Regions from separate parts of the Oceanobacillus sp. FSL K6-0118 genome, predicted to be linked through region 1. Evidence: a T-box and tRNA genes for the amino acid it is inferred to sense, from the RefSeq annotation. Region 1 holds a T-box; the other holds one or more tRNA genes.
The links. The T-box of region 1 lies ahead of leuS (leucine--tRNA ligase). A T-box ahead of a tRNA ligase gene usually reads a tRNA of that ligase, here a tRNA-Leu.

Region 1 (7,451 bases):
TGCACCGGTAAAAACACCAGTCTTGTCTTTAGCTAAATCTGTTCGTTCTAAATCTGATTTTTTTTGAACTTCTTCTAAATACGCTTCAACCTGCTCTTTTTGTTCGGTTGTAGTGATTTCTTTAACATATGGATGCTCTGGTGCTAGTACAGCATATGTTGCTCCGAACAATGTATCCGGTCGAGTAGTAAATACAACAAAATCTTTTTCAGTATGACCATCAATCTTAAATGTTACTTCGGCACCTTCCGATTTTCCAATCCAATTGCGCTGCATTTCTTTTAGACTTTCCGGCCAATCTAGATCATCCAAGTCTTCCAATAAACGGTCAGCATAAGCGGTGATTCGAAGCATCCACTGTTTCATCGGCTTACGAATAACTGGGTGTCCACCTCGTTCACTTTTACCATCAATCACTTCTTCATTTGCAAGTACCGTTCCTAGAGCTGGACACCAGTTTACTGGTACTTCATCGATATAAGCGAGACCCTTTTCGTATAATTTAAGGAAAATCCACTGAGTCCATTTATAATAGTTGGGATCTGTCGTATTAATTTCTCGATCCCAATCATAAGAGAAACCAAGTTCTTGAATTTGTCGCTTAAATGTTTGAATGTTCTTCTCTGTGAATTCTGCTGGGCTATTTCCAGTGTCAATCGCATATTGCTCAGCTGGAAGCCCAAACGCGTCCCACCCCATCGGATGAAGTACTTCATACCCTTGCATACGCTTCATTCGTGATAATATGTCTGTCGCTGTATATCCTTCAGGGTGTCCTACATGAAGTCCAGCTCCCGATGGATACGGAAACATATCTAATGCATAAAACTTTTCTTTTTTAGAATATGTATCTGTTTTAAATGTTTTATTTTCTTCCCAATAGGTTTGCCATTTCTTTTCAATGGTCCGATGATCAAAACTCAAAATCCATTCCTCCTTATATATACAATAAAAAAAGCCACTCATCCCTTAAATCAGGGACGAGAAGCTCGGCTTTCCCGCGGTACCACCCAAATTAACGTATAAATGGTTTAACGTTCACTTTAGTCTTTAACGCAGAGTTACGGCAGGGACTACTACTTCATTCGCACCCACAACAAAGAAGGCGAGTTCATAAAGTTTTAAGCGATAGTTTTCACCAACCACTACCTCTCTACGCCTTAAAAACAGTTACTACTAATCCTTCTTTTAGAGGTAGTTCAAAAAGTCCGGTAAAAATGACACTTCGAATTTCTTCGTTGGCTTGCTTTTCCGTTCCTCACGTATTAATTGCATACGTTCCGGTACTCAAAGCTTCGCCGCCTCGAACTTCTCGGTCCTTTTTATCCTCTTTTTTGAACACACTCTTTTAGTTATTGTCATATTATATCGAAATTATAAAGAATACTACCATCTTTGTCAATACATTCAAAATATATACTTTTATGCTAAAATATATGGTAGTTTTTATTAGGAATCGAAATTAATGAGTTACGGTGAGGTGATTATATGTTAAAAGGAGTTCTTCAATTTTCTCATCATTTATTAGAAGAATCCGTTAACGTTGGCGAATTAGTGATTGACGCAACATGTGGGAATGGAAATGATACGATTTTTTTGAGTGAAATAGTTGGAAAAAATGGCCATGTCCTTGCTTTCGATATTCAGGAAAAGGCTATTGTATCTACTAGAGAAACATTAATAAATAATGGAATCTCTAATGTCTCCCTTATTCATGATAGTCACGCTAATTTGGAGGACTATTTATCGAAAGAAGAAAATCAAACAATAGGTGGTGCTATTTTTAATCTTGGCTATTTACCTAGAAGTGATAAAAAGATTATAACAAAACCAGAATCAACCATTACAGCTATTGATACTATTTTAAATCGTTTAAAACAAAATGGTCTTATTGTTTTAGTCGTTTATCACGGACATGACGGTGGCAAAGAAGAAAAAGAGGCGATATTGAAACACGTTATTAGACTGGATCAGAAAGAATATAACGTTTTACAATACGGTTTTATTAATCAAAAAAACTCCCCTCCATTTATTATTGCAATACAGAAAAAATGAGATGTTATGTTACATCTCATTTTCTATATTTCCCCATTTAGTTATCCCGCTTGATGATTTTTGTTAAATCTATAGTACATTTTTGTATTCCAATGAAAGAACCGTGCTGTCATTCCGCTATAATCTAACAATGTTTTTTTTATTTTTTCTTCATCTTGCAATGTCTTTATCTTATCGTCTCCTAAATAGAGTCCAACTAATCCACGGTATACCATTTTATGGAATGATAAATGAGGTAAGGTTTGAATTTTTTCATCTGTTTGTTTTATAAAATATACAAGACGTTCCTTCAACTCTTGCTCATTTTCATAAAAACTACAAAAGTTTAAATCCCCTTCCTCTTGATCTTCCTTTTGATCAATATAATAATCTAATAAAATATGTAACCCTTGCATATACGGAAAATAACTTTGATAAATTTCTTCTGCTAATTCCTTTGTCATACAATCTGATAAAGCATAGGAAATAAGGCAAAATATCCCTAACGTTGAACCTGTTGCAGCAGCAAATTCATACCACCTTAGTGTAGGTGTTTTTTCTCTATTTTCATTAAACCATGTAGTAAGTCTTGGTATACGTTCATTCACCTTAACATGTTTATGTATTTGTAATGCTTGATACATTGTCTCCAATTCCTCTAATTGTACATTTATTAAAGTAGGCTCTTCTACTTTAGCCAGAACATCCTGGCATGTACGCACAAGGTCTTTTAAATAACTTCCATCATCTTGTTCTTTTCGCAATTGATAATAATTCTCACACTCATTCTCAGGGGATAAAGCATCTTCCATTGCCTTATGCAAAAGTTCAAAATCATTCGGATCAAGTGAGGTACTTCGATCACATAGATTATCAAGGTAGTCACTAATGGTTTGATAAGCGACAATAAATCGAAGAGCCTCTCTCCATTTATCTTTAGCAAGAAGAGAAAAAACCGCTCCGCCAAGGCAATGAAATTGTTTAGAATGAATACTATTAAGTGCTTGTGTTCTTAACTCTTTATTCGGAATTTGCTCTGCCTTTGCTTCCCATTTTTGTAACTCCGTATTTACAGCTGGAAATATTTTCAGAAACACAATGGTCATTAATCTTAATGAATTTGTTGGTATGCGAGACATTACATTTCCTCCGTTCACTTTTCCATTCATTCTTTGTTATACTTATTATATCAACATGGACAAACAATATAAAAATAATAACTTATGGGGGAAAGTTTATGATTGGAGAATATATGGGGAGTAAACCAAACATCCATGATTCAGCTTTTATTGCTAGTGATGCTGTCATTGTTGGTGATGTTACAATTGATAAGGAATCTAATATATGGTTTAAAACAGTAATCAGGGGAGATGTTGCACCAACCTATATTGGTAAACGAGTAAGTATTCAAGATTTATCCATGCTACATCAGAGCCCTAATAATCCCTTAATTGTTGAAGATGATGTTACGGTCGGCCATCAAGTAACATTACATTCCGCTATTGTTCGAAAGAATGCTCTAATTGGAATGGGTTCTATTATTCTAGATAAAGCAGAAATTGGTGAAAGCGCGTTTGTAGGTGCGGGTAGCCTTGTTCCACCTGGAAAAAAGATTCCACCCCATACTCTCGTTATGGGACGCCCTGCGAAAGTTGTCCGCAAATTAACGGAAGAAGATTACCAAGAGATGGAACGCGTTAGAAAATCTTATGTAGATAAAGGAAAATATTATAAAAACCACACCAATCTTTAAAAAGTTGTTCAAAGAAAAGATGGTACAATTTCTACAAAACAGGCACTTACTATCCATTTGATAGAAGTGCCTGTTTTTCATTTATGCTCCTACTAACTCAGAGCCTTTCTTATTCTTATCAATTGTAAAGTTGTCAAAATCATATTTATGTTCCACAAATATTTGATGCCATAGCATAAACATAAGGACTGTCCAGATTTTTCTACTATAATCCCCATTACCTTTACAATGGGAATCAAGTAAATCTAGTACATATTTCTTATTAAGAAGATAGTCCGTTTCACTTTCGGCAATAAGTTGTTTTGCCCAGCCATTTAGTTCCTTTTTAAGCCAATGGCGAATAGGAACAGGAAATCCTAATTTTTTACGATCTAAGACATGTTCAGGAATGATTCCTTTTGCAGCTTCTCTAAGGATGCTCTTTGTTGTACCATTTGCAATTTTTAATTCTACAGGTATACCGCTAGCAACACGAAAGACCTCTTTATCTAAGAAAGGAACACGTAGTTCTAATGAATTAGCCATTGTCACCCTGTCTGCTTTTAATAGAATATCACCACGTAGCCAAGTATGAATGTCTATATACTGCATTTGGTTCACTAATGGATAATCCTTTACAAAATCATACAACTCATCTGTGATTTGTTGATAATTGTTATTTTCAATATAATGAGTCAAAAGTTCACGTTTCTCATTCTCTTCAAACATCTTTGCATTTCCTATATAACGTTCCCTAAGCGGGGTTGTCCCACGTTCCAAGAAGCTTTTCCCCTTCATACCTTCTGGAAGTGCTTTTGCTACATTGGCTAATAATCCCTTTATTGGCCGAGGAATGGCATTAAATAATTTAAGAGATTCTGGTTCTCGATATATATTATATCCACCAAATAATTCGTCAGAACCTTCACCAGAAAGGGCAACCTTTACATGTTTTCTAGCTTCTCTAGCAACAAAGTATAATGGTACACAAGCTGGGTCAGCCAATGGGTCATCCATATGCCACATAATTTTAGGTAAATTTTCTACGTACTCTTCAGGAGTAATGGTGTAAGAAATATTTTCTACTTTTAATTTATCAGCTGTTTCTTTAGCAACATCTACTTCTGAGAAGCCATCTCTCGCGAAACCAACAGAAAAAGTTTTGATATTTGGATTAAATTCCTTAGCAATGGAAACAATAAGAGTAGAATCAATACCACCGGATAAAAATGATCCTACAGGTACATCACTTCGCATATGAACTTTTACAGAATCATACATTACTTCTTGAATTTTATTTATCCAATCTTTTTTATCTTTATTAAAAATAGGTTGGAAGGTTGCATGCCAATATCTAGTAAATGTTATATCTTCGCCTATTTTTTTAACAAAATAATGTCCTGGTTCTACCTTTTCAATCCCTTGAGCCAATGTCATTGGTTCTGGCGCATATTGAAAGCTTAAATAGTGCTGTAATGCATCAACATTTACTTCTTCTTTTTCAAGCATTAGTCCAAGACTTTTTTTCTCCGAAGCAAAAGCAATTCCGTCTTCCGTACGATAATAATATAATGGCTTAATTCCAAATGGATCTCGTGCACCATATAGTGTCTTATCATCTTTATCCCACACTAGAATAGAGTACATTCCTCTTAAATATTGAAATGCATCTTCTTTGTATTTAGAAAATAAAGCGGCAATCACTTCTGTATCAGATTCTGTTGAAAATGAATAACCATCTTGTTTTAATTCGTCACGAAGTTCTACATAATTATAGATTTCTCCATTAAAAACAAGCCAAATTTTATCATTATCATAACTTAATGGTTGAACTCCACTTTCAATATCAATTATACTTAAACGCCTAAAACCAAAAGATATGTACTCATCGACAAAATAACCTTCATCATCTGGACCACGATGAGCAATAATATTATTTTTCCTTCTTAATGAATCCATGTCTTTTTCATCTACATCAGTTGGATAATCGTATACCATTCCAATAAAACCACACATGATAGTTACCTCTTTCTATTAAAATAATTCATTAGCAATTACAAAGTAAAGACTGCGTTTCGAATTGGGATAATTCCACTAATTATCTACAGGCTTTTTGTTTAATTTTCTACCAAAGTCTGGAGCACCTTTTTATTGGAATCTTTAATAAGTGATTCGAAATCTAGGATAATTATATCACAAAAAAATCATATTGTAACATAATTGTAATACTTCAGTGATAAAATCAAAAAAACTGCCACATCTCCGTGCTGGCAGCTTTCATGGTGTTACTTTATTTTATTTTATTAAATCCTTTAATTCATCTACCCTATCCAATTTCTCCCACGGGAACTGAACATCTGTTCTACCAAAATGGCCATATGCCGCTGTGTTTTTAAAGATTGGTTTTCTTAGGTCTAACATATTAATTATCCCTGCAGGCCTTAAATCAAACACTTTACGAACAGCATCCACTAATTTAGTTTCATGTACTGTACCAGTTCCAAATGTATCAATAGATATAGAAACGGGTTCCGCTACACCAATTGCATAAGCTAACTGAACTTCACAAGACTTCGCAAGTCCTGCTGCAACAATATTTTTTGCAACATAACGGGCTGCATAAGCAGCAGAGCGGTCTACTTTTGTGGAATCTTTACCACTAAATGCCCCTCCGCCATGTCTTGCATATCCGCCATACGTATCTACTATAATTTTACGACCAGTTAAACCAACATCGCCTTGTGGTCCCCCAACAACGAATCTACCAGTTGGATTTATAAAATATTTCGTATGGTCATCTAGTAATTCTTTAGGCACTATAGGAAGAATTACTTGTTCTTTCATGTCTTTTTCAATCTGTTCTTGAGATACTTCTGGATGATGTTGAGTAGAAATAACAATAGTGTCAATACGAACCGGATTATTATTTTCATCATATTCGACAGTTACTTGTGTTTTTCCATCTGGACGTAAATAATCTACTATATTTTCTTTACGAATATCTGCTAATCGTTTAGATAATTTATGTGCTAATGAGATTGGTAAAGGCATAAGCTCTTCTGTCTCGTCACAAGCAAAACCAAACATTAATCCTTGGTCTCCCGCTCCAATTGCAGCGATTGCTTCGTCACTCATTTTGCCTTCACGTGCTTCTAGCGCTTTATCTACTCCCATCGCAATATCTGGAGATTGTTCATCTATTGCTGTTAAGACAGCGCAGGTATCTGCATCAAATCCATATTTAGCTCTTGTATAGCCAATCTCTTTCACCGTTTTCCTGACAATTGCAGGAATATCTACATACGTACTAGTAGTAATTTCACCAGCTACTAAAACAAGACCAGTAGTTACTGTAGTCTCACAAGCAACTCTTGCATTGGGATCATTTTTTATAATTTCATCTAAAATGGCATCTGATATTTGATCTGACATTTTATCTGGATGCCCTTCTGTTACAGACTCAGATGTGAATAAACGACGTTTTTCAGCCATAAGGCTCATTCTCTCCTTTAATTGGTGTTACGGAACTCTTTTCATTATTTCGATTAAAGATCTTTGTATATTCTATATATAAAAGCATTGAAGAAACCATTGCTTTTTATATAATAAAGAAGACTTCCATCAGTGGGGATTTTCCTTCATTCCCCACTGTCGTACTTATCGGACCTTTGCGGGTAGTTGATCT
Region 2 (7,451 bases), 2.4 Mb from region 1:
AAATCCTCGGATCTAAGTTTACTTACAACTCCCCGAGGCATATCGGTGTTAGTCCCGTCCTTCATCGGCTCCTAGTGCCAAGGCATCCACCGTGCGCCCTTATTCACTTAACTAAGTTTACAATGAATAAGCGTTTTATCGCTTTAAAATTTGATGTCTTGTTTACTCTTATTTAGTTTTCAAGGTACAAAGTTTCAGAGAGATTTGCTCTCTCAAAACTGAACCAAACAACACAGTATGCTTCATCCAAACCTGGATGTTCCGTAATAATCCTTAGAAAGGAGGTGATCCAGCCGCACCTTCCGATACGGCTACCTTGTTACGACTTCACCCCAATCATTGGTCCCACCTTCGGCGGCTGGCTCCAAAAGGTTACCTCACCGACTTCGGGTGTTACCAACTCTCGTGGTGTGACGGGCGGTGTGTACAAGACCCGGGAACGTATTCACCGCGGCATGCTGATCCGCGATTACTAGCGATTCCGGCTTCATGTAGGCGAGTTGCAGCCTACAATCCGAACTGAGAATGGTTTTATGGGATTTGCTTGACCTTGCGGTTTCGCTGCCCTTTGTACCATCCATTGTAGCACGTGTGTAGCCCAGGTCATAAGGGGCATGATGATTTGACGTCATCCCCACCTTCCTCCGGTTTGTCACCGGCAGTCACCTTAGAGTGCCCAACTTAATGCTGGCAACTAAGATCAAGGGTTGCGCTCGTTGCGGGACTTAACCCAACATCTCACGACACGAGCTGACGACAACCATGCACCACCTGTCACTTTCGTCCCCGAAGGGAAATCCCTATCTCTAGGGAGGTCGAAAGGATGTCAAGACCTGGTAAGGTTCTTCGCGTTGCTTCGAATTAAACCACATGCTCCACCGCTTGTGCGGGTCCCCGTCAATTCTTTTGAGTTTCAGCCTTGCGGCCGTACTCCCCAGGCGGAGTGCTTAATGCGTTAACTTCAGCACTAAGGGGCGGAAACCCCCTAACACCTAGCACTCATCGTTTACGGCGTGGACTACCAGGGTATCTAATCCTGTTCGCTACCCACGCTTTCGCTCCTCAGCGTCAGTTACAGACCAGAGAGTCGCCTTCGCCACTGGTGTTCCTCCATATCTCTACGCATTTCACCGCTACACATGGAATTCCACTCTCCTCTTCTGCACTCAAGTCCTCCAGTTTCCAATGACCCTCCACGGTTAAGCCGTGGGCTTTCACATCAGACTTAAAAGACCGCCTGCGAGCGCTTTACGCCCAATAAATCCGGACAACGCTTGCCACCTACGTATTACCGCGGCTGCTGGCACGTAGTTAGCCGTGGCTTTCTGGTTAGGTACCGTCAAGGTCAGGTCAGTTACTACCTGACTTGTTCTTCCCTAACAACAGAGTTTTACGATCCGAAAACCTTCTTCACTCACGCGGCGTTGCTCCGTCAGACTTTCGTCCATTGCGGAAGATTCCCTACTGCTGCCTCCCGTAGGAGTCTGGGCCGTGTCTCAGTCCCAGTGTGGCCGATCACCCTCTCAGGTCGGCTACGCATCGTTGCCTTGGTGAGCCTTTACCTCACCAACTAGCTAATGCGCCGCGGGCCCATCTATAAGTGACAGCTTACGCCGCCTTTCAAACTTCTTATTATGCAATAAAAAGTATTATCCGGTATTAGCTCACGTTTCCGCGAGTTATCCCAGTCTTATAGGTAGGTTGCCCACGTGTTACTCACCCGTCCGCCGCTCGTTCCACTCTCTTCACCCCGAAGGGATCAGAAGAGCTTCCCGCGCTCGACTTGCATGTATTAGGCACGCCGCCAGCGTTCGTCCTGAGCCAAGATCAAACTCTCCAAAAAAGTTTGTTTAGAATTAACATAATTAATTCTATCTCTTAGCTTTTAGAAGTGTTACCTTCTATTTTAAATGAAAACGAGTTTCTTTTATCTTAACATACTGGTTGTTTTGTTCAGTTTTCAAAGAGCAAATTAAAAGTTGGTGGAGCCTAGCGGGATCGAACCGCTGACCTCCTGCGTGCAAAGCAGGCGCTCTCCCAGCTGAGCTAAGGCCCCGTTGAATAATGGTCGGGAAGACAGGATTCGAACCTGCGACCCCATGGTCCCAAACCATGTGCTCTACCAAGCTGAGCTACTTCCCGTTTTATATGGCGCGCCCGAGAGGAGTCGAACCCCTAACCTTTTGATCCGTAGTCAAACGCTCTATCCAATTGAGCTACGGGCGCATATGGTGCCGAGGACCGGAATCGAACCGGTACGGTAGTCACCTACCGCAGGATTTTAAGTCCTGTGCGTCTGCCAGTTCCGCCACCCCGGCAAATAGGGTCTGGAGCGGAAGACGGGATTCGAACCCGCGACCCCCACCTTGGCAAGGTGGTGTTCTACCACTGAACTACTTCCGCGTGTAATGATGTTTATGGTGCGGGTGAAGGGAGTCGAACCCCCACATCCGAAGATACTAGATCCTAAGTCTAGCGCGTCTGCCAATTCCGCCACACCCGCATAATGGTGAGCCATGAAGGATTCGAACCTTCGACCCTCTGATTAAAAGTCAGATGCTCTACCGACTGAGCTAATGGCTCTTAAAAGTGGTGCCGGCCAGAGGACTTGAACCCCCAACCTACTGATTACAAGTCAGTTGCTCTACCAATTGAGCTAGGCCGGCATGGTGGAGGATACAGGGCTCGAACCTGTGACCCCCTGCTTGTAAGGCAGGTGCTCTCCCAGCTGAGCTAATCCTCCTAATTAAGTCTGGCAACGTCCTACTCTCGCAGGGGAACCCCCAACTACCATCGGCGCTGGAGAGCTTAACTTCTGTGTTCGGTATGGGAACAGGTGTGACCTCTCCGCCATCGTCACCAGACATTTAATTAATTAAGACAAGATATATTATATCATTGCTTGTCGAAAAAGCAAGCCTTTTTTTAAAAACTAAATAAGAGTAAATCAAGACATCGAAAGAATTTAGTTAAGTCCTCGATCGATTAGTATTTGTCAGCTCCACGTGTCGCCACGCTTCCACCTCAAACCTATTAACCTCATCGTCTCTGAGGGATCTTACTCATTTAAAATGATGGGAAGTCTCATCTTGAGGGGGGCTTCATGCTTAGATGCTTTCAGCACTTATCCTTTCCATACGTAGCTACCCAGCTATGCTCCTGGCGGAACAACTGGTACACCAGCGGTATGTCCATCCCGGTCCTCTCGTACTAAGGACAGCTCCTCTCAAACTTCCAACGCCCACGACGGATAGGGACCGAACTGTCTCACGACGTTCTGAACCCAGCTCGCGTACCGCTTTAATGGGCGAACAGCCCAACCCTTGGGACCGACTACAGCCCCAGGATGCGATGAGCCGACATCGAGGTGCCAAACCTCCCCGTCGATGTGAACTCTTGGGGGAGATAAGCCTGTTATCCCCGGGGTAGCTTTTATCCGTTGAGCGATGGCCCTTCCATGCGGAACCACCGGATCACTAAGCCCGACTTTCGTCCCTGCTCGACTTGTAGGTCTCGCAGTCAAGCTCCCTTCTGCCTTTACACTCTGCGAATGATTTCCAACCATTCTGAGGGAACCTTTGGGCGCCTCCGTTACCTTTTGGGAGGCGACCGCCCCAGTCAAACTGCCCGCCTGACACTGTCTCCGAACCGGATCACGGTCCTGGGTTAGAAGGTCCATACAGCCAGGGTGGTATCCCACGGATGCCTCCACGTAAGCTGGCGCTCACGTTTCTAAGGCTCCCACCTATCCTGTACAAGCTGCACAGACATTCAATATCAGGCTACAGTAAAGCTCCACGGGGTCTTTCCGTCCTGTCGCGGGTAATGCGCATCTTCACGCATCGTATAATTTCACCGGGTCTCTCGTTGAGACAGTGCCCAAGTCGTTGCACCTTTCGTGCGGGTCGGAACTTACCCGACAAGGAATTTCGCTACCTTAGGACCGTTATAGTTACGGCCGCCGTTTACTGGGGCTTCGGTTCTAAGCTTCGGGCGAAAGCCCTAACTCTTCCCCTTAACCTTCCAGCACCGGGCAGGTGTCAGCCCCTATACTTCGCCTTTCGGCTTCGCAGAGACCTGTGTTTTTGCTAAACAGTCGCTTGGGCCTATTCACTGCGGCTCTACTCCGTAGAGCACCCCTTCTCCCTAAGTTACGGGGTCATTTTGCCGAGTTCCTTAACGAGAGTTCTCCCGCTCACCTTAGGATTCTCTCCTCGCCTACCTGTGTCGGTTTGCGGTACGGGCACCTGTGACCTTGCTAGAGGCTTTTCTCGGCAGTGTGAAATCAGGAACTTCGGCCAGAAGGCCTCCCCATCACAGCTTGAAATGGCCAGGCGGATTTGCCTACCTGACTTTCTCACTGCTTGGGCGCACACATCCATCCGTGCGCATTCCTTATCCTACTGCGTCCCCCCATCGCTCAAACGGTCATGAGGTGGTACAGGAATATCTGCCTGTTGTCCATCGCCTACGCCTTTCGGCCTCGGCTTAGGTCCCGACTAACCCTGAGAGGACGAGCCTTCCTCAGGAAACCTTAGGCATTCGGTGAAAGAGATTCTCACTCTTTTTTCGCTACTCATACCGGCATTCTCACTTCTAAGCGCTCCACCAGTCCTCACGGTCTGACTTCACAGCACTTAGAACGCTCTCCTACCATTGTTCGTAAGAACAATCCACAGCTTCGGTGATACGTTTAGCCCCGGTACATTTTCGGCGCAGAGTCACTCGACCAGTGAGCTATTACGCACTCTTTAAATGGTGGCTGCTTCTAAGCCAACATCCTGGTTGTCTAAGCAACTCCACATCCTTTTCCACTTAACGTATACTTTGGGACCTTAGCTGGTGGTCTGGGCTGTTTCCCTTTCGACTATGAACCTTATCACCCATAGTCTGACTCCCAAGTTTAAGTATCTGGCATTCGGAGTTTGACTGAATTCGGTAACCCGATGAGGGCCCCTAGTCCAATCAGTGCTCTACCTCCAGTACTCATCATCTTGAGGCTAGCCCTAAAGCTATTTCGGAGAGAACCAGCTATCTCCGTGTTCGATTGGCATTTCACCCCTACCCACACCTCATCCCCGCATTTTTCAACATACGTGGGTTCGGGCCTCCAGTCAGTGTTACCTGACCTTCACCCTGGACATGGGTAGATCACACGGTTTCGGGTCTACGACCGCATACTAAATCGCCCTATTCAGACTCGCTTTCGCTACGGCTCCGTGTCTTCCACTTAACCTTGCATACAATCGTAACTCGCCGGTCCATTCTACAAAAGGTACGCCGTTACGCATGAACGCGCTTCGACTACTTGTAGGCACACGGTTTCAGGTACTCTTTCACTCCCCTCCCGGGGTGCTTTTCACCTTTCCCTCACGGTACTGGTTCACTATCGGTCACTAGGGAGTATTTAGCCTTGGGAGATGGTCCTCCCGGATTCCGACGGAATTCCACGTGTTCCGCCGTACTCAGGATCCACTCCGGAGGAAATTCTTTTTCGATTACAGGGCTGTTACCCTCTTTGGCTAACCTTTCCAGGTTGATTCATCTAAAGAATTTCTTTGTAACTCCTTGTGGAGTGTCCTACAACCCCAGAGAGCAAGCTCTCTGGTTTGGGCTGTTTCCGTTTCGCTCGCCGCTACTTGGGAAATCGCATTTGCTTTCTCTTCCTCCAGGTACTGAGATGTTTCAGTTCCCTGGGTGTGCCTCTTATGCCCTATGTATTCAGACATAAGTCCTGTTCCATTACGAACAGTGGGTTTCCCCATTCGGAAATCCTCGGATCTATGTTTACTTACAACTCCCCGAGGCATATCGGTGTTAGTCCCGTCCTTCATCGGCTCCTAGTGCCAAGGCATCCACCGTGCGCCCTTATTCACTTAACTAAGTTTACAATGAATAAGCGTTTTATCGCTTTAAAATTTGATGTCTTGTTTACTCTTATTTAGTTTTCAAGGTACAAAGTTTCAGAGAGATTTGCTCTCTCAAAACTGAACCAAACAACACAGTATGCTTCATCCAAACCTGGATGTTCCGTAATAATCCTTAGAAAGGAGGTGATCCAGCCGCACCTTCCGATACGGCTACCTTGTTACGACTTCACCCCAATCATTGGTCCCACCTTCGGCGGCTGGCTCCAAAAGGTTACCTCACCGACTTCGGGTGTTACCAACTCTCGTGGTGTGACGGGCGGTGTGTACAAGACCCGGGAACGTATTCACCGCGGCATGCTGATCCGCGATTACTAGCGATTCCGGCTTCATGTAGGCGAGTTGCAGCCTACAATCCGAACTGAGAATGGTTTTATGGGATTTGCTTGACCTTGCGGTTTCGCTGCCCTTTGTACCATCCATTGTAGCACGTGTGTAGCCCAGGTCATAAGGGGCATGATGATTTGACGTCATCCCCACCTTCCTCCGGTTTGTCACCGGCAGTCACCTTAGAGTGCCCAACTTAATGCTGGCAACTAAGATCAAGGGTTGCGCTCGTTGCGGGACTTAACCCAACATCTCACGACACGAGCTGACGACAACCATGCACCACCTGTCACTTTCGTCCCCGAAGGGAAATCCCTATCTCTAGGGAGGTCGAAAGGATGTCAAGACCTGGTAAGGTTCTTCGCGTTGCTTCGAATTAAACCACATGCTCCACCGCTTGTGCGGGTCCCCGTCAATTCTTTTGAGTTTCAGCCTTGCGGCCGTACTCCCCAGGCGGAGTGCTTAATGCGTTAACTTCAGCACTAAGGGGCGGAAACCCCCTAACACCTAGCACTCATCGTTTACGGCGTGGACTACCAGGGTATCTAATCCTGTTCGCTACCCACGCTTTCGCTCCTCAGCGTCAGTTACAGACCAGAGAGTCGCCTTCGCCACTGGTGTTCCTCCATATCTCTACGCATTTCACCGCTACACATGGAATTCCACTCTCCTCTTCTGCACTCAAGTCCTCCAGTTTCCAATGACCCTCCACGGTTAAGCCGTGGGCTTTCACATCAGACTTAAAAGACCGCCTGCGAGCGCTTTACGCCCAATAAATCCGGACAACGCTTGCCACCTACGTATTACCGCGGCTGCTGGCACGTAGTTAGCCGTGGCTTTCTGGTTAGGTACCGTCAAGGTCAGGTCAGTTACTACCTGACTTGTTCTTCCCTAACAACAGAGTTTTACGATCCGAAAACCTTCTTCACTCACGCGGCGTTGCTCCGTCAGACTTTCGTCCATTGCGGAAGATTCCCTACTGCTGCCTCCCGTAGGAGTCTGGGCCGTGTCTCAGTCCCAGTGTGGCCGATCACCCTCTCAGGTCGGCTACGCATCGTTGCCTTGGTGAGCCTTTACCTCACCAACTAGCTAATGCGCCGCGGGCCCATCTATAAGTGACAGCTTACGCCGCCTTTCAAACTTCTTATTATGCAATAAAAAGTATTATCCGGTATTAGCTCACGTTTCCGCGAGTTA

Region 2: it encodes a tRNA-Leu, which carries the amino acid that the T-box ahead of leuS (leucine--tRNA ligase) is inferred to sense. The anticodon was not compared.

What each region holds. Positions count from the first base shown of each region.
Region 1 is NZ_JBBOVR010000001.1:2,681,919-2,689,369, forward strand. It holds gene leuS (leucine--tRNA ligase) at 1-924, opposite strand, end outside; T-box leader at 974-1,193, opposite strand; gene MHI02_RS13730 (tRNA (mnm(5)s(2)U34)-methyltransferase) at 1,489-2,055, shown strand; gene MHI02_RS13735 (tetraprenyl-beta-curcumene synthase family protein) at 2,097-3,173, opposite strand; gene MHI02_RS13740 (gamma carbonic anhydrase) at 3,272-3,787, shown strand; gene asnB (asparagine synthase (glutamine-hydrolyzing)) at 3,869-5,782, opposite strand; gene metK (methionine adenosyltransferase) at 6,062-7,258, opposite strand.
Region 2 is NZ_JBBOVR010000001.1:306,164-313,614, reverse strand. It holds rRNA gene MHI02_RS01550 (23S ribosomal RNA) at 1-113, opposite strand, end outside; rRNA gene MHI02_RS01545 (16S ribosomal RNA) at 278-1,843, opposite strand; tRNA gene MHI02_RS01540 (tRNA-Ala) at 1,981-2,056, opposite strand; tRNA gene MHI02_RS01535 (tRNA-Pro) at 2,066-2,142, opposite strand; tRNA gene MHI02_RS01530 (tRNA-Arg) at 2,150-2,226, opposite strand; tRNA gene MHI02_RS01525 (tRNA-Leu) at 2,230-2,318, opposite strand; tRNA gene MHI02_RS01520 (tRNA-Gly) at 2,329-2,403, opposite strand; tRNA gene MHI02_RS01515 (tRNA-Leu) at 2,419-2,503, opposite strand; tRNA gene MHI02_RS01510 (tRNA-Lys) at 2,508-2,583, opposite strand; tRNA gene MHI02_RS01505 (tRNA-Thr) at 2,591-2,666, opposite strand; tRNA gene MHI02_RS01500 (tRNA-Val) at 2,668-2,743, opposite strand; rRNA gene rrf (5S ribosomal RNA) at 2,751-2,864, opposite strand; rRNA gene MHI02_RS01490 (23S ribosomal RNA) at 2,966-5,882, opposite strand; rRNA gene MHI02_RS01485 (16S ribosomal RNA) at 6,047-7,451, opposite strand, start outside.